DNA from 3 places in the Enteractinococcus fodinae genome. Region 2 is predicted to be linked to each of the others. Evidence: predicted binding sites of a transcription regulator. Region 2 holds the regulator's gene; each other region holds the start of a gene.
What was found. The regulator HspR, encoded in region 2, represses chaperone genes until heat shock. The targets are predictions, from matches to a motif close to AAGTTGAGTCNNNNNGACTCAACTT.
Positions count from the first base shown of each region.

Region 1 (7,977 bases), 2.0 Mb from region 2:
TCGCTCGAGCAAGCAGTCCATACCGCCGACTTAGTCATCATGCCGTCTGAGCCTCCCCGCCAACTCGCCTCGGTCGCCCTGGTCGAGCTACCTGTGTGGGCCTATGTCGCCCCGACTCATCCCTGGGCGCAGCGCGACGAAATTCGGCTGGAAGAGCTCGTCGACGAACGCGTCGTGGTCGCCACGCCAGAGTTTATGTCACGACGTGTGCTGGACGGCGCCATCGACGTCGCGGGCCTGACCGTGCCCGATATCGTCGAAACCAATTCGGGTCGCGTCGCCCAAGCGCTGGTCGCCACGGGCAACGGCGTCGCAGTGGTCACCGAAGATGCGTTCTTCGGCCTGAAGCCGGCAAAGATTACCTCGCGCGGGCACGTGCTGTCGGTCGGGTTGCATGCCGGCTGGCGGGCAGATCACTACGCCAGCGAGCAGGTGCAAGCTCTCGCGGAACAGCTGGCTACATTCGCGCAGGCCCGCTATCCGGAACTGACCCCGGGCCCGATCGAGGTCTCGGGGCGCAGTCGATCGTGAGCCAGGGGCGATTAATCCGCCCAAACCGGACATAACGCCGGTATGAGCGGCCGCACCGGGCTAGACTATGGGACGTGAGTACGACCAACACTTCAAACACCAGCCCCTCCACCGTCGACGACGTCGAGAACACCCGCGATCAACGCAAAGTTCGCCAGGCCAAACGCCAGGAACTGCTTGACGCAGGTGTTGCCGCCTACCCGGTTGAGGTAGACCGCACGCATACGCTCGCCGAGATCCGGGAAAAGTACCCCGATCTGGAACCGGGGGTTGAAACCGGTGACATCGTCTCGGTGGCCGGTCGCGTCGTATTCCAGCGCAACACCGGAAAGCTGTGTTTTGCCAGCCTGCAAGAAGGCGGTGCCGCCGGCGAGCATCCTCGTCTGCAGGTCATGCTGTCCCAGGCTCGGGTTGGTGCCGACTCGCTGGATTCGTATAAGCACCTGGTCGATCTGGGTGACCACATTTCGGTCACCGGTGAGGTCATCACCTCCAAGCGCGGTGAACTGTCCATCATGGCGGACTCCTGGACCATGGCCTCCAAAGCGCTACGGCCACTGCCGGTGCTGCACGCCGACCTGGCCGAAGAAACCCGGGTCCGCCAGCGCTACGCGGACTTGATTGTCCGCCAAGAAGCCGCCGAAATGGTCCACAAACGTGCCGGTGTGGTTCGGGCGATCCGACGCACCCTGGAAGACCAGGGGTACATCGAAGTCGAAACCCCGATCCTGCAGCTGATTCACGGTGGGGCACAGGCCCGCCCGTTTGAGACGCACCTCAACGCGTTTGACCAGACGATGACGCTGCGTATCGCCACCGAGCTGTACCTCAAGCGCGCCGTCGTCGGCGGGATTGACAAGATTTTCGAAATCGGCCGGGTCTTCCGCAACGAAGGTGTCGACTCCACGCACTCGCCAGAATTTACGATGCTAGAAGCCTACGAGGCCTACTCGGATATGTACGGCATGGCCGAGAGGATCCGCGAGGTCATCTTGGCCGCGGCCAAAGCCGCCGGCGTCGAACAAGAACTCACCACCCCAGAAGGCAACACGATCGTGTTGGACACCGAGTGGGAATGGCGCGAGTTCTACCCGGCCGTTTCCGAAGCTGTGGGCCAAGAAGTCACCCCGGATACCACCGCCGAAGAACTACTGGCGATCGCCAAAGCCCAAAACATCGACGTTGATGCCAGCAAGCACAACGACGCACAAGAACTAGCGCTGGAACTCTTCGACGAGCTCGTCGAGCCCAACCTGGTGCAGCCGACCTTCGTGTATCACTACCCGCAGGCCGCCCAACCACTGGCGCGCCCGCACCGGCAAGACCCGCGCATGGTCGAAGCCTGGGATCTGATCATCGACGGCTATGAAATTGGCACCGCATTCTCCGAGCTCATCGACCCGGTCATCCAGCGTGAGCGTCTGACCTCGCAATCCGAGGCCGCGGCTGCCGGTGATGAAGAAGCCATGCAGCTAGACCACGACTTCCTGCGTGCTCTAGAATATGGTGCCCCACCAACTGGTGGTCTGGGCATGGGTGTCGACCGGCTGGTCATGTTACTCACCGGGACCGGGATTCGTGAAACGATCCTGTTCCCGCTGCTCAAACCAGAAGAGGGCAACGAGTAAGGAGACACCGTGGACGTTTTCATGGATTACTTTGAAGTACTAGCCCCATCCATCGGGCTGTTCTTTATCTTTTGGTTAGTCATGCGCTCGCTGTTTCGGGGTGACTCCGGTGAGCGCGACGCCCGCCGTGAAGCCGAAGAACGCGAAGCCCAACTGTGGGCGCAGAAGAAAGCCGCGGAACGAGACGGCGACGATGACGCTGTGATCGAAAAGCTGTAACGCTTCGGAATAACGCTGCACCAACTCTGGTTATCCACAGCCTCAACCACTACGTTTGTGGGATAGGAACGGTGTGTGCGAACCTACCATGAGTCAGGGTGACTCAGCTTAGGGTAAATAATGGCACATTCCCTTCGCCCAGCAGTGAACAGCAGTCTCAATACCTCATATAACTCAGTACGATCAGATTCAACAGTCAGCAAGGAGTGTGCCCATGTTTGAAAGATTCACCGATCGGGCCCGACGAGTCGTAGTGCTTGCGCAGGAAGAAGCGCGCATGCTCAACCACTCGTACATCGGTACCGAGCACATCCTGCTCGGGTTGATCCACGAAGGTGATGGCGTTGCCGCCAAAGCCTTACAGTCTCTCGATGTCTCATTGGGTGCTGTGCGCGAGCAGGTACGAGAAATTATTGGCCAGGGCCAGCAAGCCCCATCCGGCCACATCCCATTTACCCCGCGCGCCAAAAAAGTTTTAGAACTCTCGCTGCGTGAAGCACTGCAGCTGGGCCACAACTACATTGGCACCGAGCACATCCTGCTGGGTCTGATCCGTGAAGGCGAAGGCGTAGCCGCTCAGGTTCTGGTACAGCTTGGCGCTGATCTGAATCGCGTCCGCCAGACCGTCATTCAGTTGCTGTCGGGCTACCAAGGCTCGGGCGAAGGCGAAGGCAAAGAACCAGCGGGCGTGTCCCAGAGTGGTTCCAGCCAGGGCCAGCCGGCCGGTTCAGTTGTCCTGGACCAGTTCGGTACCAACCTCACCGCAGCAGCTCGCGAATCGAAGCTTGATCCTGTTATTGGTCGTTCCGATGAAATGGAACGTGTCATGCAGGTACTCTCACGTCGTACCAAAAACAACCCGGTCCTCATCGGTGAACCCGGTGTCGGTAAAACCGCTGTTGTCGAAGGGCTGGCACAAGCCATCGTGCGCGATGATGTCCCAGAAACCCTGAAGAACAAACAGCTCTACACCCTGGACCTGGGATCGCTGGTTGCAGGGTCCCGCTACCGCGGTGACTTCGAAGAACGCCTGAAAAAGGTGCTCAAAGAAATCCGCACCCGCGGCGACATCATCCTGTTCATCGACGAAATTCACACGTTGGTTGGGGCCGGTGCCGCCGAAGGCGCTATCGACGCCGCCTCCATCCTGAAGCCAATGCTGGCCCGTGGTGAACTCCAGACCATCGGTGCCACCACGCTGGACGAATACCGCAAGCACATCGAAAAAGATGCTGCCCTGGAACGTCGCTTCCAGCCCATCCAGGTAGATGAACCATCCGTGGAAGACACCGTGGAGATTCTGCGCGGTCTGCGTGACCGCTACGAGACCCACCACCGCGTGTCCATCACCGATGATGCACTGCACTCAGCCGCCGTGATGGCTGACCGCTACATCTCGGATCGCTTCCTGCCCGATAAGGCAGTCGACCTGATCGATGAGGCCGGCGCTCGGTTGCGCATCCAACGGATGTCGACCCCACCGGAGATCAAAGAATACGATGCTCGCATCGAGAAAGTGCGCCAGGAGAAGGAAGCCGCCATTGACGGCCAAGACTTCGAAGGCGCCGCCTCGCTGCGTGACAAAGAACAGCAGCTGCAAGACGAGCGCAATACTAAAGAACGCGAATGGCGCGAAGAAGCAGCCACCGGCATCGCCGAAGTTGATGAGGACATGATCGCCGAAGTGCTGTCCAAGTCCACCGGTATCCCGGTCTTCCGGTTGTCCGAAACCGAAGCCGAACGTCTGCGCAACATGGAAGGCGAACTGCACCGCCGGGTCATTGGCCAGGACGAAGCAGTCAAGTCTTTATCGCGTGCGATCCGTCGTACCCGTGCCGGGCTGAAGGATCCGAACCGTCCAACCGGTTCGTTCATCTTTGCTGGCCCAACGGGTGTTGGTAAAACTGAGCTGGCCAAGACCCTGGCTGAGTTCCTCTTCGGTGACGAAGAAGCACTCATCACCTTGGACATGTCAGAATTCCAAGAAAAGCACACAGTCTCACGACTCTTCGGTGCCCCTCCGGGTTACGTTGGCTACGAAGAAGGCGGTCAGCTGACCGAACGCGTTCGTCGTCGTCCGTTCTCCGTCGTGTTGTTTGACGAAGTTGAAAAGGCCCACGCGGACCTGTTCAACTCGCTGTTGCAGATTCTGGAAGAAGGTCGCCTGACCGACTCCCAGGGCCGTGTGGTGGACTTCAAGAACACCGTGATCATCATGACCACCAACCTTGGTACCCGGGACATATCCCGCGGTGTTCAGACCGGTTTCCAGTCGGTCTCCGACACCCAGACCGGTTACGAGCGGATGAAGGCCACCGTGCAGGAAGAGCTCCGTCAGCACTTCCGTCCGGAGTTCCTCAACCGTGTTGATGACGTCATTGTGTTCCCACAGCTATCTCGCGACGAGATCGTCGAAATTGTCGACCTGTTCGTCAAGAGCCTGCAGGATCGTCTGACCGAACAGAACCTGAGCATCGAACTCAACGACCAAGCCAAGTACCTGCTGGCAAACCGCGGTTACGACCCCTCTATGGGCGCCCGTCCGCTACGTCGTACAGTGCAAGACTTGCTGGAAGACAAACTGTCCGAGAAGCTGCTCTACGGTGAGATCCCAGCCCACTCGCACATCAAAGTCACCGCAACGGGTGACGGCAAAGATGACGAGTTGGAATTTGAGATCATTGAGCCAACCGAATCGATTGAAGCTCCACCAGAACGTGAAGCTATTGAAGCAGGCAGCGACAGCTAACCTGATCTAACAAAGAATCGCCGGGACCCGCAAGGGTACCGGCGATTTTTTGTTGCTATGCGCCCTTCTAACAACTTCGGCGAACGTCTCTCCACCGGTATCGAACCGTCAACTGCGAGCAGGTCGGATATGCTGTTCGTCGAGATCGGCGATATCGGATACCCCCATCAGCCCGAGACTAATATCCAGCTCAGCGGCGAAGTAATCCAGGACACTGCTCACACCAGCAGCCCCGTGGAGGGCTAGCCCGTAGAGATACGGCCGACCGATGGCCACTGCTGAAGCGCCGAGCGCCAGCGCTTTAATGGCATCTGCGGCAGTGCGGACACCGCTGTCAAAGATCAGCAGCATCTCTGCGCCAACAGTCTGGCGCACGTCGACCAAGGCGTCCAACGAGGGTATCGCCCCATCAAGTTGCCGTCCACCATGATTCGAAATCCACAGCGCATCAAAGCCGAGACGTTGAGCCTGCCGAGCATCATCGGCATGTTGGATCCCTTTGATCATAATCGGAAGATCAGTGGTGTCTCGCAGCCGGGCTAGTTCGGTCCACCCGAGATCCGTACGAGAAAAGATCTCCAGGAACGTCTCCACAGCTGCCCTGGGATAAGGCGACCTCAGATTTTGACGCAGGGAACCCGGATAGCGCCTACTCATGTTCATCAGTGCACGCACTGCAGCTAGCGTCGGCCTAGCCTCATCACTTGACTTCTCCTTTGGGGAGGTGGCTTGTAGACGAGCTTCCACGAGTTTGGCGAACTCTGGATCTGAGGTATATTGACCGATGCCCATCCCGTGGGCGAAGGGTAAAAAGCCGTTGTCTAAATCTTGAGTGCGCCAACCCAGCATAAACGTATCGAGGGTGACGACGATAGCGGAGGCGCCAGCGGCCTCAGCCCGCCGCACCATGCTGAAGGCCACCTCATCGCTGCTGCCCCAATACAACTGGTAGTACCACGGTGTGCCGGCTAATTTAGCGGCAATCTTCTCCATCGGCACGGAAGCCTGGGTCGAGACCGTCATCGGGGTCCTAGTGGTGGCAGCCGCTTCGGCGGTCGCAAGATCAGCTTGCTGGTGCACCATCTCGGCCACACCAATGGGTGCCAGGACAAAAGGCGAGTCCAGGGGCTCGCCAAATAGCGTTACCGAAGTGTCGCGTACGGTCACCGGGGTGGCCATCCGGGGGACCAGCTGCCACCGATCAAAGGCGGTACGATTTGCTGCGGCAGTGGCTTCGGTGCCCGCTGAACCGTTGATGTAGCCGCGGGCTCGGGGTGACATCTTCTTGGCCGCGGCATCGTACAGGGCAGTACTGTTGACCGGCACGTGCGGGCGGCGGCCGTAAAGACCTGCCCGATAGATAAGATTCTGTAATCGCCGGCCAGCGGGAAGTTCGTTTGTCATCTAGCTCACCATCCTGGCCGCCATCATACCCGGCTTAAATTAGCAGCCCGTTGAGACGTTTTCGTCTCTGCTCTGGTATTGCTTGGCTACCTCTTGGCGTCGGTGTTCCGGAAGGTAGGATGCCCAGCCGCCAATAACCACACCAAAAATAATTGGTACCGCAATCCACAGCCCTTGCCAGTCGACCCAGGTGCCCACCATTGGCAGCACTACTATCGAAAAGAACATCCAGTGCCAGCCAGGTGGTGTAGGGATCTGTTCCAACGGGACCGGCGTACTGAACCGCTGCGCAACAATCCCGAGAATCCAGAGACAGAACGCTGCGACCAACCACCATATGGCGCCAGAAGTTTGATGCTGGGAGAACACCGGAAAGCCCGCCAAGAGACTCGCAAGCCCAATGAACATCAGCAGACGTGCAACATGATCTAATCCTGGTCGGTAGGGTCGAGTCGCTGACATGACTACTATCCTCTCCAGTGTTGGTGTGGCGTCACGTGTCCAGGGTAGTGCTCAGCGCACGCATCGTCGATGCCGCATAGCCTGCGCCAAATAACAGCACGTGCACCAACAGCGGGACAAGCTGGAAGACCGGGATGCGCTGCTGCCAACCGTCGGCCAGCGGAAACTCATCGGTGTAGCCGGTCATGACGGCCGGACCGAAGCCACCAAACAGGTGCATCATCGCGATGTCTTGTTCGCGGTGGCCCCAGTGGCATGATGGGTCGATCAGCCAACTGGTGCCTGCGGCGTCCACCATTCGGTTGCCTGCCCACAGATCACCGTGCACGACGGTGGGCGGTTCTTCTGGGCCCAAATGTTCGGGGGTGATTGCCTCGGCCATCGATACCGCCGTGCTCTCCAAGAGGCCCGCTTCGACAGCCTGTTCAGTTAACGGCACAATCCTATTGGTCACTAAAGATTTATACAGCGTTGTCGTCGGTTGCAGGTCGATGGCGGCTGCACCCAGATACCAGTGCGAAAGACCTGCCAGACTACCGAAAGTCTGGTCAGCAGCAGCTTGCTCTTGGCTTGTACGGTGCAGGCGGGCCAGCTCCTGGCCAAATGCGTCTTCTGGGTCTTCGACTCGCCCGACGCTGGTGTCAGCTGAGATGAGTTCGATGACCAGGTGGTCGTCGGTGACCTCGTAGACTTTCGGCACCCTGGCGCCTAACTGGCCTAACGCCTCAAGACCGGCGGCCTCGAATTGGAAGAATCCTGCTGGTGCGTTGGTCAACGCCTTGCGAAAAGCTTTGGTCCCGTCGGCTAGCCGGATGGTTGAGGTTGTGCCGGTTCGGCTCATTTGCCACCGTAGCGCTGCAATACCGAGTCCAGGCTGTCATTTCGGATCGCCTCAACGAGACCTTTGGCAGCATCTTCGATCTGGTCGTACATTGAGACATAGGCTTCTTCGGGGTGACCGTAAGGATCTGGCACATTAGCGAT
Region 1 covers NZ_JAVDYJ010000001.1:2,543,193-2,551,169, reverse strand. Annotated here, with positions in the region: gene J2S62_RS11900 (LysR family transcriptional regulator) at 1-531, shown strand, start outside; gene lysS (lysine--tRNA ligase) at 606-2,159, shown strand; gene J2S62_RS11890 (hypothetical protein) at 2,169-2,378, shown strand; gene J2S62_RS11885 (ATP-dependent Clp protease ATP-binding subunit) at 2,593-5,127, shown strand; gene J2S62_RS11880 (alpha-hydroxy-acid oxidizing protein) at 5,236-6,531, opposite strand; gene J2S62_RS11875 (hypothetical protein) at 6,571-6,993, opposite strand; gene J2S62_RS11870 (fructosamine kinase family protein) at 7,025-7,834, opposite strand; gene J2S62_RS11865 (low molecular weight protein-tyrosine-phosphatase) at 7,831-7,977, opposite strand, start outside.
Region 1: J2S62_RS11885 (ATP-dependent Clp protease ATP-binding subunit) is a predicted target of HspR. The motif match lies at 2,464-2,488, and genes of this name have one in related genera.

Region 2 (7,977 bases):
TCTTCCCGATTCCCGGGTTATTGGTGTTCCTCTTATTGGGTTCGCACCGGCTAGGTGGTCAGCGCCGCTCGCGTCAGGTCGCGGTAAATTCAGAACTGCGGCGTGCCACGGCCCACCTTGATCTGCCCGACCAAGTCGGTGCCGCCCCGGATTATGTGGCCGCCAGTTCGAAATTAACTCGCCGGCTGACGGGCTTTCCGATGCTGGACGGCAACACCTTTGAGTATCTCACCGACTACCGGCGCACCTTCGAACGCATGGCCGCCGATATTGATCGGGCCACCAACTATGTCAACGTGATGTTTTACATCATCGGCACCGACCCCAAACACCGGCCCGGCTACGCTGATTTAGTCTTGGATGCAATGGCTCGGGCCGTCCAACGCGGGGTGAAGGTCCGGTTGCTGTTTGACCATATCGGCACCGCCCGGGTCAAAGGCTACCGGCACCTGCTGAAACGGCTGGACGCCGATGGCATTGAGTATTACCGGTTGATGCCGGTCCGACCTTGGCGCGGCGAGTACCAGCGCCCCGATTTACGGAACCACCGCAAAATGATCGTGGTCGACGGGCTGGTGGGGTATACCGGATCGATCAATCTCATCGAACCCGGGTATAAACGTCCCTCGGCACACCGGCTCAACCGACACTGGGTGGACATGATGGCCCGCGTGGAAGGCCCGACCGTCGCGTCCCTGGACGTCGTGTTTGCCACCGATTGGTTTTCGGAAACCGGGTTACAACTGCACCACGAACTGCGCGATGTGACCGAAGACGAAATTGAGGACCACGAAGGACCAGCGGCCCAGCTGCTCCCATCGGGTCCGGGGTTTTCGCAAGAGAATAATCTGCGGGCCTTCAACCATTTGTTTTACGCCGCGCAGCACACCATCCGCGTGGTCACTCCGTATTTGGTACCCGACGATTCAATGCTCTACGCCCTGACCACAGCGGCCCAGCGCGGGGTGCGCGTGGAAGTGCTGGTGGTCCGGCGCGCAGACCAGATGGCGGTTCAGCACGCCCAACAGTCCTATTATGAGCAACTGTTGCGGGCCGGCATCCACATTTATCGCTACCCGGATCCGGACGTCTTGCACTCCAAAATGTTTACCATCGACGACGATGTTGCGGTGTTTGGCTCATCCAATATGGATATGCGGTCGTTTTCACTCAACTCGGAGCTGACCGTCATGGTCGTGGGTGCCGAAGAGGTCGCCAAACTCGATGCGATCATCGACATGTACCAGGACAAATGCGAGCACCTGATGCTCAAAGATTGGCTGGCGCGCCCGCGATATAAGCGCTGGCTCGATAATGTCTTCCGGCTGACCTCGGCGCTGCAATAATTAATCGGATTCCGACGGGCCCGTCACGCTGCGATCCACGCCCAATAACGCCTTGACCACGGCCAAGGCCGAGGTGTGATGCCGTTCGTCGGGCTCATCGGCCACCAGGACAAGGTCTGCCGCGTCATAAATCTGGTCTTGATCCAGCATCCGACGTTCTTGGGCCGCCCAGGTGTCCCACTTCCCCCGATAGCTGTCGCCATCGCGCGACATCGCCCGGTCATGCCGCACCTGATCGGGCACGCGCAACCAAATGAGCACATCCAGCAGCTCGCGGTTGGCTCGGGCACCGACTCCGACCCCCTCGCAAATGATGACCTCGGTTGGTTTCGTGGTCACTTCTGGCCCGGGGCCGCCGTCGGGCTGGTCGTCGGCATGCCAATCCCAGGTCTGATACGTCGCGGTTTCGCCTGCGGCTAATTTCGGGAGGACGTCACGACTGAACGTTTCCATCCCGGCCTGTAATCCCTGCCACCCGGGATAGAGGTTCTCGAGCCGCAGCACGGTGACCTCGTAATCGGCGGAGAGATTTTCGGCCAGGACTTTCGACAGGACGGTTTTTCCAGAGCCGGAGCGGCCGTCAATCCCGATGATCAGGGGGTGAGCTGCAGAGTAATGCGACATGCCTCAATCGTAGGGCACACTGTGGGCCGCTAGAAGGGTATAGCAGCTGCGTGTGGCGCGTCACAGGTGCGCGGGTCGGGAATAATTTTCGCGCCCTATGCGCTGCATATGGCAGACAGAAAGTTGAGTCTGCTCGGCTCAGGTTTGGTTTGACATCAGGCCGCTCACTGTGGCAAGTTGAGTGATGAAAGCTCAAGGAGCAGGCTCGCAAAGTTTTGATACTGCAAAGTATTTGTTACGAAAGGATTCCATATGTCACGTGCTGTAGGTATTGACCTCGGGACGACCAACTCAGTGGTCGCCGTCCTCGAAGGTGGCGACCCAACGGTTATCGCCAACGCTGAGGGCGCTCGCACCACCCCGTCGGTCGTTGCATTCACCAAGGGTGGCGAAGTGCTGACCGGTGATATTGCCAAGCGTCAGGCCGTCAACAACCCCGAGCGCACCATTTCTTCGGTTAAGCGCCACATGGGTACCGACTGGAAAACTGAAATTGACGACAAGTCGTACACCGCTCAGGAAATCTCGGCTCGTATCTTGATGAAGCTCAAGCACGACGCTGAAGAATACCTCGGTGAAAAGGTCACCGACGCGGTCATCACCGTGCCGGCATACTTCAACGACGCTGAGCGCCAGGCCACCAAGGAAGCCGGCGAGATCGCTGGGTTGAACGTTTCGCGTATTATCAACGAGCCAACCTCGGCCGCCCTGGCCTACGGTCTGGAACGCGGTAAAGAAGACGAACTGATCCTGGTCTTCGACCTCGGTGGCGGTACGTTCGACGTCTCCCTGCTGGAAGTTGGCAAAGACGACGACGATTTCTCAACCATTCAGGTTCGCTCGACCGCCGGTGACAACCGTCTTGGTGGTGACGACTGGGACCAGGTCATCGTAGATTGGCTGCTGGAACAGGCCAAGGCATCCGGTGCTGACCTGTCCAAGGATAAAATTGCGCTGCAGCGTCTGAAGGAAGCCGCCGAACAGGCCAAGAAAGAGCTGTCCTCGGCGACCTCGACCAACATTTCGCTGCAGTACCTCTCGGTGACCGAAAACGGTCCGGTCCACCTCGATGAGCACCTGTCGCGCGCCAAATTCGAGGACATGACCTCTCACCTGCTGGAGCGCACTCGTCGTCCATTCGAAGACGTCATTAAGGAAGCCGGCGTGTCGGTTTCAGACATTGACCACGTCGTTATGGTCGGTGGCTCGACCCGTATGCCAGCAGTCACCGAACTGGTGCAGAAACTTGCCGGCGGCAAAGAACCAAACAAGGGTGTCAACCCTGACGAGGTTGTCGCCGTAGGTGCTGCTATCCAGGCCGGTGTGCTGGCTGGTGACCGCAAAGACGTGCTGCTCATTGACGTCACTCCGCTGTCGCTTGGTATTGAAACCAAAGGTGGCGTGATGGCCAAACTGATCGAGCGCAACACCGCGATCCCAACGAAGCGTTCGGAAACCTTCACCACGGCCGACGACAATCAGCCATCGGTAGATATCCAGGTGTTCCAGGGTGAGCGCGAGTTCACTCGCGACAACAAGCCACTGGGCAACTTCCAGCTGACCGGGATTGCGCCAGCGCCTCGCGGCATGCCGCAGATTGAGGTCACCTTCGACATCGACGCCAACGGTATTGTGCACGTTTCGGCCAAGGATGGCTCGACCGGTGCCGAGCAATCGATGACGATTACCGGTGGTACCTCGCTGTCGGATGAAGAGATTGATCGCATGGTCAAAGACGCCGAAGCTCACGCGGAAGAAGATAAGAAGCGCCGCGAAGCCGCTGAAGCGCGCAACGCCGCTGAAACCACCGCGTACTCGGTTGACAAGCTGCTCAAAGAAAACGACGAAAAACTGCCCGAGGACGTCAAGTCCGAGGTTCAGGCCGACGTTGATGCACTCAAGGAAGCCCTGGAGAAGCAGGACAACGACGCTGAAGTGCAGGCTGCATTTGAGAAACTGCAGCAGTCGCAGACCAAGATCGGTGAAGCTCTCTACGCGCAGTCGGACCAGGACACCGCCCAGACTGCAACCGATAACAACAATGACGACGAAGACATCGTGGATGCCGAAGTCATTGATGAAGACGAGAAGAAGTAGTCTTCACGTCACCACGTAATTGCATGACCAAGGCCGGCCGGTTTCCGGCCGGCCTTGGTTGTTGAGTTTCAAGGAGTAGCCATGACCGATCAGTCCAATAACGAAGAACACGAACCGATCCGTTTCACCGATAAGCGTCGGATCGACCCAGAAACCGGTGAACTGCGCGACCAGTCTGCCCAGCAAGACCAACAAGACCAGACAGGCCAGCAGGACCAGGCCGCCGAGACCGAAAATGAAGAACACGCTGACCCGCTGTCGCAGGTGGAGGACATTCTCAACGCGGCCGGCGCAGAGGCTGAAACTGACTCCGGTGAAGAGGCCGTTGACGAGGCAGCCACGACCGATGAGGCCGCCGAATTGCGCGGAGATTTGCAGCGGTTGCAAGCCGAGTTCGTCAACTATCGTCGTCGTGTAGAACGTGACCGTGATGTCGCCAAGGACAACGCGACCTACAGCATGCTCGAAGCGATGCTGCCGGTACTTGATGACATCGACGCCGCGGAAGCCGCAGGCGACTTGGACGGTCCTTTTGCTGCGATCGCACGCAAGCTGCAGAACACGCTGGAAGGCTTTGGTTTGGTCAAGCACGACGGTGATGCCCTGGTCGGGGAGCCGTTTGATCCGGTCCATCACGAAGCGATGCTGCGCCAACCCTCTGACGAGGTCGCCGAGGAACATATCGTGCAGGTCTTCCGTAATGGATACTTGTATAACGAGCGTGTTCTCCGGGCGGCGCAAGTCATGGTATCGGCCGGCCAAGAGTAGGGGAGGGGTCACATGGCCTCACAGGATTGGCTAGAAAAAGACTTCTACGCCATTTTGGGTGTCGACAAGAACGCCAGCGCCGACGAAATCAAGAAGGCCTACCGCAAGCTCGCCCGAAAATACCACCCCGACGCGAACCCCAACGACGCGACCGCCGAAAAACGGTTCAAAGAAATTACCGAAGCCAACACGGTGCTCTCGGACCCCAAACAGCGCCAGGAATATGACCAGTTGCGCGCCATGGGATCCGGGGCCCGCTTTGCCGGTGGCACCGGCGGTGGTCAGGCGGGATTCGAGGACATCTTCTCGGGTCTGTTCGGCCAGGCTGGTGGCGGTCGACACGCTGGGTTCAGTGATATCTTCGGCGGTTTTGGTGGCGGTGGCCGTGGTGGGTTCAGCGGTTTTCAACAACCACCTCCCGAAAAGGGGCCCGATATTAAGACCGGCACCACCATCAGCTTTGCGGAATCGATTCGCGGCACCACCAAACACATCACCACCAGTTATGGGGCCAACCAAGAGGTCCGCATCCCCGCCGGCGTCAAAGACGGTCAGACGGTGCGTGTCAAAGGCAAAGGCCAACAAGGTTCGGGCGGTCGCGGCGATCTGATGGTCCGAGTCTCGGTGGCAAGTCATCCGGTATTTGAACGCGACGGCCACGATATTCGGCTGAAGGTTCCCGTATCTTTCGATGAAGCGGTACTGGGTACTACCATCGAGGTACCGACACTGGATGGCACCGTGAAAATCGGTGTACCCGCCGGGTCATCGTCGGGCAGGGTGCTGCGGCTGCGCGGCCGGGGCGTGAAGACCACCAAACAGACCGGTGACATGCTGGTCGAACTGGTCATTGACGTCCCAGCCAACCTCAACGACGCAGCCCGTGCCGCGGTCGAAGCGTACCGGGAGGCAACTGCTGACGTGGACCCGCGGGCCGAGCTGGTAAAGAAGGCTAAGTTGTAATGGTCAACCGTCACAAACACGATCCGGTTTACGTCATTTCGGTCGCAGCGCAGCTGGCCGATATGCACCCTCAGACCCTGCGGCAATACGACCGCATGGGGCTGGTGGTCCCGGCGCGACAAGCAGGCGGACAACGCCGGTATTCTGCCGAAGACGTGAAACGCCTGCGTCGTATTCAATCGTTGTCACGTGACGGTGTTTCACTCGAGGGAATCCGCCGTATCGTGGAACTCGAAGCCGAAGTCGATGAGTTGCGCGATACGGTGGGGGAACTCCTCGAGCAAATTAGCGTGATGCGCTCCCACGTGTCATTTTCGCGCACGTTCACCGCCGGCGCGACCGGGGTGACCACCAATATTCACGGCCCAGAAGAGCCCAACGGCGCCCGCGAACCGACCTCGCCATTCTCCGAAGAGCGGCGTCGGCAGTATTTTGATCAGCAACGTGTTGAGCAGGCCGTGCGGTTCGCGCTAGAACAATCCGCGCCCCGATACGCACTAAATAAGCCACGTTTTGAACTCACCCAGTAAGCGGTCCCGCCAGTTGAACATCTTCTTGATGCCCGATGCGTTTAAAGGTTCGCTGACATCTTCGGAAGTTGCCGACGCACTGGCGACCGGCATTCGACGTGCCGCGCCCACGGCGACAATCAACGCACTACCCATGGCCGATGGTGGCGAGGGAACCGTTGACGCCCTGGTGACCGCTGTCGGCGGCACGCGCCACACCGTCGAAGTCACCGGCCCGGAACATCACCCGGTGGCAGCGACATACGGGCTGCTCCCCGACGGTCGGGCGGTTATCGAGCTGGCTTCCGCCGCGGGCCTGCCCCTGACCGCGACACCGAACGCCGAAGCCACGACCACCTACGGGGTGGGCGAACTCCTGAATCGGCTGGGTTCTCACCGTCTGCTCGTCGGTGCCGGGGGTTCTGCGACCCACGATCTAGGCTGCGGTGCAGCCGCTGCCTGCGGGGTGAAATTTTTTGACGACACAGGCCGCGCTTTTGTGCCCACCGGCGCCACCCTGGGCCAGATCGCACGGATTGACGCATCGGGTGTCCGTCGTCCCCGCTCCATGACGGTGCTGACCGACATTACGAACCCGCTGCTGGGACCAGAAGGTGCGGCCGCTACGTTTGCACCACAAAAAGGTGCCGATGACGCGATGGTCCGGCGTCTGGAAGCCGCCACCACCCACGCCGCCGCCGTGATCGCCCGAGATGTAGGGGTCGAAGTTGAGCACCTGATCGGTGGGGGAGCAGCGGGCGGATTCGCAGCCGGCATGCATGCATTTTTTAACGCCGAACTGAAATCCGGCATCGACGCCGTCCTGGATACGGTGGGATTCGATGAGCTCGCGGTCCAAGCCGACCTGATTCTGACCGGTGAAGGACAACTCGATGGCCAATCCCTGGCCGGCAAAGTGCCCATCGGGGTGGCCCGTCGAACCAACACCCCGGTCATCGCCGTCGTCGGAGCCATCGGTCCCGGCGCGCACGAGGTCTACGAACACGGCATCATGGCAATCCATAGCATCACGCCCGGACCCCAAGACCTCGACACCGCCCTGGCCGACACCGCGCAAAACCTGGCCACCACGGCCGAAAACATTCTGCGAACCTGGCTGGCAGCTTCGGTCAGCCGGTAATTAGCGGTCCACCCGCCGATACGTCAGGTCAAAGATGTAGCGTCCGGCACGTTGTGCCTTGGCCTCGAAACTGGTGACGGGACGCGTGTCGAACCGCGGCGCCCAACCGCCCAAGGTATCGAGCGCTTGTGCCTCTGGCATCGGGTTGTCATCGTCGGTGCCCTGCACGCGTGCCGCCGTCAGCGGCGACTCGTTGCCGGCCAGCCGGCCCGGATACAGATTTTCGAACTCAACGTGTGCTTCGGCCACATCACGCATGTGCGCAGCATAGTGTGACCAGTCGGTGGCCAGTCGCAACAGCCCGCCGTCGACTAGCACGCGCGCGACCCGGTCCAAGAATTTCGGTTGAATCAGCCGACGTTTGTGGTACCGGTTCTTCTGCCACGGATCCGAGAAGAACACCCAGACTTCCTGGGCCGAAGCCGCCGGCAGCATGTGGTCTAATACCTCCGGGGCGTTGGCCTCCACCATCCGGACGTTGATCACGTCTTCTGTGACGACTCGGTCCAGGAGTTTGGCCAGCCCGGGC
Region 2 covers NZ_JAVDYJ010000001.1:558,379-566,355, forward strand. Annotated here, with positions in the region: gene cls (cardiolipin synthase) at 1-1,346, shown strand, start outside; gene J2S62_RS02590 (nucleoside/nucleotide kinase family protein) at 1,347-1,970, opposite strand; gene dnaK (molecular chaperone DnaK) at 2,223-4,067, shown strand; gene J2S62_RS02600 (nucleotide exchange factor GrpE) at 4,149-4,835, shown strand; gene J2S62_RS02605 (DnaJ C-terminal domain-containing protein) at 4,848-5,798, shown strand; gene J2S62_RS02610 (heat shock protein transcriptional repressor HspR) at 5,798-6,328, shown strand; gene J2S62_RS02615 (glycerate kinase family protein) at 6,312-7,448, shown strand; gene trmB (tRNA (guanosine(46)-N7)-methyltransferase TrmB) at 7,449-7,977, opposite strand, start outside.

Region 3 (7,977 bases), 410 kb from region 2:
GATCAGCCCCAATGAAGGTCACCACTGGTATGAGCGCGTTGCGCATAGCGTGGCGCCCGACGACCCGTCCGCGCGGTAGGCCTTTGGCGGTGGCGGTGCGAACATAGTCCGAGCCCAGTGTCTCGACCAGCGAGTTGCGCAGGAGACGTGCCACGAGCGCGGTCGAGACCGCAGCGAGTGTGAAACCCGGCAGGATGTAACTTTGTAGCCCGGCACCGGCTCCCGCGATCGGAAACCAACCCAACTGAAGGCCGAAAATCAACTGCAACCCGAAGGCGATGGCCAGTACCGGGATGGCAACCACAGCCACGGATGAGACTTGGACGAGACGGTCGATGAAACGGTCGCGGTAGAGGGCTGCTAGAGTACCGGCGATGAAGCCCAGCACGGTTTGGAAAATCAGCGCTACCATCGCCAAATACAACGTTACGGGAAGACGTTGGGCGACGATGTCGGCAACGGGGCGCCCTTGGAAGGTAGTGCCAAAATCGCCCATGACTACCCCGCCAATGTATTTGAAGTATTGGACGAACAGGTTGTCGTCGAGGTTGTACTGGTCGCGCAGAGCTTGTTGGACCGCTTCGGGCATGGGTCTGTCCCCGCTCAGTGCACGAATCGGATCGCCCGGAATCGCGAATACCAGCGCGTAGACAATAAATGTCGATAGCAGTATCACCGGGATGAACTGCAGCATGCGCCGAAGAATGTAGCGAATCATATAAGTCCTTCGACCAGTCAGATACGAAGTTGAGGTAGCTCATGTGCTACCTCACGTGGGACAGGACCGGTCCGTCCGCACTATGTCGGACAGACCGGATACCTGTTTGCCGGTAGGAGGTTATTCCTGTGTGACGACTACCTCTTCGACGCGCAGGAAGGTTCGCGGATCTACGTTGATACTCTCACCGTCGATGCGATCTGAATACACCGTGTGGAAGTCTTGGAACCACAGTGGGACAGCTGGCATATCTTCTAGCAGTATGTCTTCAGCTTGCTGATAGAGCTCGTCGGATTCGCCTTCTTCGGCGGCGTTGGCTTCGTCGATGAGGCTGTCGAACTCTTCGCTTGAGTAGCCGAAGTAGTTCGATGAGGCGTCAGTGGTGTAGATCGGTTCCAGCGCGTACTGCGGGCTGGGGTAGGACAGTACCCAGCCGAGACGGTATGGACCGGTGATCTCTTCGCTCTCCTGCAGATCCAGGTACTGCGCGAATTCCAAGGATTCGAAACTAATTGAATCGATCGGCAGATTCTGCTGCAACTGGTTCGCAACAGCTTCCATCCAATCCTCGTGCCCCGCACCCGAGTTGAAGTACAAGGTCAATTCGGAGGGTCCACCAGCTTGTTCATAGAGATCAGAGGCAGCTTCCGGATCAAATTGACACTGCTCACCACAGGCGTCCTCGCGACCTTGGGGCAGCGTGGGTGGAATGATGCTGTGAGCTGCCGTGTGGCGTTCATCAAAGATCGAATCGAGAATCGCTTGCCGATCAATGGCCATCGAAACCGCATGCCGGATGTCGGCGTCAGTGAATTCTTCCTGATACATCGGGAAGCCCAGGTAGGTAAACGATGAGGTTTCGGAGGCTACCCAATTGTCACCGAAGTCGGCTTCCAAGCTCGCAAACCGATTCGGTGGTGCGTTATCGACAATGTCGAGTTCGCCTGATTGAACGTCCATGTACGCGGTGTCCACATCGCTATAGATTCGCCATTCGATGCTCTCGGGTACACCCGGTTCCTCACCAGGCCAGTCTTCGTAACGGGTCATCTTGATTTCGACATCGTGAACCCATTCGCCATCCATCTGGTATCGGCCGTTACCGACCGGGGCGGATTCGAAGGTGTCGATGTCGTCTATGGCGTCTTGAGGAAGTGGATAGAACCCGGTGTAAGAAAGCATCATGGGCAGATCCCCGAAGGGCTCTACCAGTTCGATTTCTAGCGTGTAGTCATCAACAGCGCGTACGCCTTCCAGTTCTTCCACGTCACCATTGACGACTTCGTCGTAGCCGAGGAAGCTGTCGTAGAAGCCGGCGTTGGCTTGGGCATTGTCGGGATCCACGGTCCAATTGAAGGTGTCGACAAAAGTCTGAGCATCAATGGGATCACCGTTGTGGAAGGTCCAGTCTTGGTTCAGCTCAAAGGTCCACGTGATGTTATCGTCACTCTCCCAGCTCTCGGCGACCCCGGGGACGACTTCAATATCTTCGTAGTCAACTGAAGTGAGCCCGGTAAAGAGTTGTTCGAGAACTTTAGACCCGCACACTTCGGTGCTGTTACCGGGCAGTAAATTCTGCGGTTCACAGTTGTAAATCGAGACAGCGCCGCCCCCGTCAACGGGCTGGGCTGCCTCGCCATTAACAGCACCGTCATCGGTGCCACCGTCTCCCCCATTGCCGCCCGGGGCACAGGCTGAAAGGGCCAGCGCTGAGGCAGCTGTTATGGCAAGGGCACCTACTAATTTGCGATGTTTCATGCGTCGATCCTCCATCAAGGTGCGATGTGATACTCATTACTACAAGTAGTGATGAGTGTGATACATATTACATGAATGACACGCTAATTTCAGGTATCCCTGCAGATGAACCACTGATTTAAGCGAGAGTGGAGCTATGTTAGCAACCATGCACCTGCCGGACGTGGCAGTGGTGCCAGTTCGCCTAACGAGGGCGCTGAAATCTACATCATGGTACTGGGAACCCACCCACCTCGCCTGTCAGTCGTGCGGTAAAGCCCGGTGCACTGCTGCGATAATCTCGTTAGGTGTTAGCCCTAGCTGCTGCATCCGTTGGACATAGTGGGCAGTCAGCTCTTGGGCTTTTGGCCCGTGCTCCCCTTGGGCTTGAGCGGCGACGATCGTTCCGTGGCGACCCCGAGTTTCGAGATAGCCTTCGGTTTCTAATTCCTTATATGCTCGAGCCACCGTGCCGGGAGCAACCCCTAGGTCTGCCGCCAACCGCCGCACCGCAGGGAGTCGTGTTTCTTCAGGTAGCTGACCAGACTGGATCTGCTGGATAAGTTGGCGTCGCAGTTGCTCATATGGTGGCACCTCAGCTGCCGGATCAAGGCGCAAAACCGTCACGACGACACCCCTGTCGGCCAGAGCTGGCGTTGTTCATAGCCCTTCCGTTGACCGGTCAGCCATGCTGACATCGGACCCCAGGCCATGACCGCGATCAATAGCCCATAAAAGGCCAGCGAGATGCCACCCATCATCCAGGCCAGTGGTTCGTTCTCACGGTAGAAGCCATCGAAGATGAGCGCTTCGCTGATGCAGATAAGCCAGAATACTAACGAAAGCCCGCCGACGGCGATCGTGAGGTTCGTGACTTGGCGCAACCCGTCAGCACGTTCGGCATCGTCCCAGGCGAGTTCGAGCTCGGATGCACTGCGAGCCGGTGCGTCCAGCACTTTCCGGATCGCAACGAAAGCGATACCCCATGTCACCAGCGCCGCAAACGCGATGCTACTGCCCATTAGCACACCGTTTACCCCGGGCATCTCGGGGAGCTGCTGCAGCAGGACGGCCCCGCCGAGCGAACCAATCACCATGACCAGAGGAACCAGCCAGAAGCCGAATCGTTCACCCCTGGTGAGGTAGTCCGATAACCCAATCGAACGGGTGCGCGCCACTGTCGGACGATCGGCTTCGGGGTCTGGCCGAAATGCTGCAATCGCCCAGGCACCACCAAGCGCCGTACCTGCGCCGGCGAGGAAAATCAGTAAAGCGGGGGCCACCCCGTCCTCATTGTCGAAAAACACGATGAAGATCAGCGTGGCGATCACGATGCCGGTGGCGCCGCCAATTCCCATGCCGCGCTGACGTCGCTTGATACGCTGAACCACCGCCGGCACCATAGCAGCCGGCAACGGCAGTCCCACCTGCTGGGCGTGCGCCGCAAGCTGCTTACGTTGCGGATTTCGACTCCCTCCTTGGGTCAGGGCGGTAGCCGGGATAACGAAGCACACCAAAGCTATAACGATCCAGATAGCGATACTCATGACGAACCTTTCAATGTATCAATACAATCACCGTACTCCTCCCAGCTTGATTGTGTCAATACAATCTATGAGCGCGCAGCAGGGACGCTGGCCGGATACCTGAGTCACTATGACTCAACTTTCTTGCAAAATTCGAACCTTTTCGGAATAATCCAAATCAACGATGCGTTACTTGAGTTAGATGCACTCAACTTTCGAGGTGGGCAGGATGCTCACCTGTACTAGGAGGACAAGAATGCCTGCATTTTTCGGCCCCGCCGGTTCAGATGGCGGATCCTTCGACGATTTTATTGCTCGCTTCCTACAGGGCCAGCGCCCGGGACGACAGGCGAGCCCCGTCGACATCAACCGCTTGCTGAGCAAGCGGACCCACGAGATCGTAACCAATGCTGCCAAATTTGCGGTAGAACGCGGTCAAACTGAAGTCGACGCACTGCACATTCTGCGCGTCATGCTCGAAGATGACCCTGCGGCAGCCGGCGTCCGCCAGGCTGGCGTCGAACCAAAAGCCATTATCAACGCTGTGGATGAGCAGCTACCCGCCCCGGTGGAAGATCAAGGTGCCTCTGCTGCAACTTTGAATGGCTCTGCACAAAAAGTGCTCTTGGATGCATACCAAGTGGCTCGCGGCATGGGTTCGACCTATATCAACCCTGAGCACGTGTTCTTCGCATTCGTGTTGAACCAGGACTCCCCTGCCGGTGGTCTGCTGGCTCAAGCCGGTGTAACCCCGCAGTCGCTGCAGGCTGGGGCCCAGCAAGCCCACGCCCAGCAAGCAGCCCAGCAACAGGCTGGGGGCGACTCTGAGGAGTCCATGCTTGAAAAATACGGCCTGGATCTGACAGAAGAAGCCAAAGCCGGTCGCCTGGATCCAGTTATCGGGCGCGACCAGGAAATTGAACAAACCATTGAGGTCCTGGCTCGTCGAACCAAGAACAACCCGGTACTCATCGGTGAGGCCGGTGTCGGCAAGACCGCCATTGTGGAAGGTCTGGCTCAAGCGATCATCGAAGAAAAAGTCCCCGCACAGTTGAAGGGGCGCCGTGTCATCAGCCTGGATCTTCCCGGCATGATTGCTGGGACCCGGTACCGCGGTGACTTTGAAGAGCGCTTGACCGGCGCGATCGAGGAGCTGGCGGAAGACAGCAACACGATCGTCTTTATCGACGAGCTGCACACGGTCGTCGGCGCCGGTGGCTCTGGTGAATCCGGTGGTATGGATGCCGGAAATATCCTGAAACCACGGCTTGCACGCGGTGACCTGCACATGGTCGGAGCGACCACGCTCAAAGAGTACCGCACGATTGAAAAGGACTCGGCGCTTGAACGTCGCTTCCAACCGATCACCGTGGGTGAACCTTCGGTTGAGGACGCGGTGCAGATTCTTCATGGGCTTGCCGATCGGTACGCAGACCATCACCAGGTGACCTACACCGATGACGCGCTACGTGCCGCCGTTGAATTATCAGACCGGTACATTACGGATCGGTTCTTGCCCGATAAGGCCATTGATCTGATTGACCAGGCCGGAGCCCGCTTGTCATTGCAGCGTGGTCCGGTTGGCGATTCGGCAACTGACATTGAAGCGCTGCGCTCGAAGTTGGCTGAGTTGGAAGCGGAGAAGAACTCTGCCGTCAACGCAGAAAACTACGAACGCGCCGGGGAACTCCGCGATCGGGTGCAAGAGGTCAGCCAGCAGCTGGCCGAAGCCGCCGCTCGCCCGGCCTCGACCTCATCGGTAGTCGATGAGGCCGCAATCGCTGAAATGGTCTCTCGTGCCACCGGTATCCCGGCGGCACGCATGACCGAGGCGGAGAAATCTCGTCTGGCGCGGTTGGAAGCCGAACTCCACGAACGGGTCATAGGCCAAGACGATGCGGTCACTGCGATCGCCCGAGCCGTGCGTCGTTCCCGCACCGGGATGGCTGATCCATCCCGTCCGGTCGGCAGTTTCTTGTTCCTCGGCCCGACCGGTGTGGGGAAAACCGAACTGGCCAAGGCCCTGGCTGAGTCGCTGTTCGACGACGAAGACGCCATGGTGCGTTTCGATATGTCGGAATTCGGCGAACGCCACACGGTGTCTCGTCTGGTCGGTGCCCCTCCGGGCTATGTGGGTTACGATGAGGCCGGTCAACTGACCGAACGGGTGCGTCGTCGTCCGTACTCGGTCATCCTACTGGACGAAATCGAAAAGGCACATCCAGATATCTTCAACCTGCTATTGCAGGTATTAGATGATGGACGCTTGACCGATGGACAGGGTCGCACCGTGGACTTCCGCAACACCGTGGTCATTATGACTTCGAACCTGGGCTCGGAGCACATGTCTTCGAATGCCCCATTAGGGTTCGTCTCCGGTGATGCCGAAAGCACTCAGCGTGACATCAAGCAGAAAGTTATGGGCCGGTTGCGTGAATTCATGCGTCCGGAGTTCCTCAACCGCATTGACGACACGCTGTTGTTCAACCCGCTGACCCGTGAGCAGTTGCGCGACATCGTTGGTATGCAATTGCAAGCATCCGAACAGCGCTTGGCCGCCCAGGACATCAGCCTGGAAGTCGATCAAGCAGCTCGGGACTGGATTGCCGAAGAAGGTTACGAGCCAGCTTATGGTGCTCGCCCGCTGCGTCGCGTCATTCAGCGCAAGCTGGACGATCAGGTGGCGGATCTGTTGGTTGCCGAAGCCGTTGGAGCTGGCGATACCGTACAGGTCACCGTGGAAGACGACGCGCTGGTTGCCAAACCGATTCGAGCAGAGAAGGCTATTGCCGCCTAATCTCCGCGTCTAGGCGGTAAAACATGACCAGGCCGGGTGGTTGCTGTGTTGACAGCAACCACCCGGCCTGGTCATGTTTGAAGGGCTACGCCTGTTCGCTCATTTCTGGCAGGTCAGAAAATGAGTATGGCGGCCATGGTCCGAGGTATCGGATGTTGATCCCCGGTTGGGTGTCTCGAATGTCGGCCAGCTCAACGCCCACCGCGTCGATTTGGTCTCTGTGGACCAACAGCGAGGCGGTCAGCACGGTGACGTTGCCCGGGGTTTTACCCAAGCGTGCGTTTTCGACCATGTCTTCTGCTAGGGCGACTAGTCGTTGCCGGTATTCGGGATAGAGTTCGTCCGCCATGCGATCTGCGACCTGTTTGGTGCGCTCTTCTATCCGCTTTCGGTAGAGCCGTTGCACGCCGGCCGGACGCGTCTCGGCCTCCTGGCGCATCTGCACGAGATCTTCGTGCGAGGCCGTGGCGGCTTCTTCGTCTAGTGAGATGTCGACGCGTAGCTCCACGTATTCGCGCAAGCGTTCGAGGTGGTCGCGAATGGTGGCACCGGATGCAGCCAGCCACTGTTCGAGTCGCTGTGCAGCATCCTGTTGGGTCTCAGGGTCCGGCGCGACGATCACGTTGAACGTCATCGGTAGCACCGTGCCGGCAGCGTGCCAAGCCTCATCCACGACCTGACTGTGTTCGAGGATCCAACGTTGCACATCAGAGTCAGCTCCCTGGTACGGCTCGGTTTCAGACTCGTGCACAATCGCGGTGATCCCGTCGCTATTGACGAGCCGAAGCTGCGCGCCATCGATTCCAGCTGGCAGCTCTGAGGTGGCGACACTGTCCGCGGGCACTAGGGCGTACACGTATAACCCGGTGGTCATTATGGCATCGCCTGCCCTTCTCCTTGTGCTTCTTCAGCCCACCGTGCGGGGTTGATTAATTTATCTATGACTTCATCCACCACATCATCGAGCCCACGGTGTAAGTCTTCCACTGAAGCGGTAATCCCGTGTTCGGCTTTGATCTCGTCCATAGCTTCATCGAGTTCCATGAGTGCGTCTCCGAGGCGTTCTTGTTCTTCTTCCGTGAGGTCTCCGCCCTCAAGACGACGCACTGCTTGGGTTTCTAGCGCCTCTTGGATCACCTCGACCAGGGTCACGACGAGAGTAAGCACCCCGTGTTTGAGACTGTTTTCATCGATTTCAA
Region 3 covers NZ_JAVDYJ010000001.1:969,070-977,046, reverse strand. Annotated here, with positions in the region: gene J2S62_RS04690 (ABC transporter permease) at 1-718, opposite strand, end outside; gene J2S62_RS04685 (peptide ABC transporter substrate-binding protein) at 839-2,476, opposite strand; gene J2S62_RS04680 (GntR family transcriptional regulator) at 2,717-3,082, opposite strand; gene J2S62_RS04675 (hypothetical protein) at 3,079-4,002, opposite strand; gene J2S62_RS04670 (ATP-dependent Clp protease ATP-binding subunit) at 4,238-6,778, shown strand; gene J2S62_RS04665 (GvpL/GvpF family gas vesicle protein) at 6,864-7,652, opposite strand; gene J2S62_RS04660 (gas vesicle protein K) at 7,652-7,977, opposite strand, start outside; gene gvpJ (gas vesicle protein GvpJ) at 7,974-7,977, opposite strand, start outside.
Region 3: J2S62_RS04670 (ATP-dependent Clp protease ATP-binding subunit) is a predicted target of HspR. The motif match lies at 4,172-4,196, and genes of this name have one in related genera.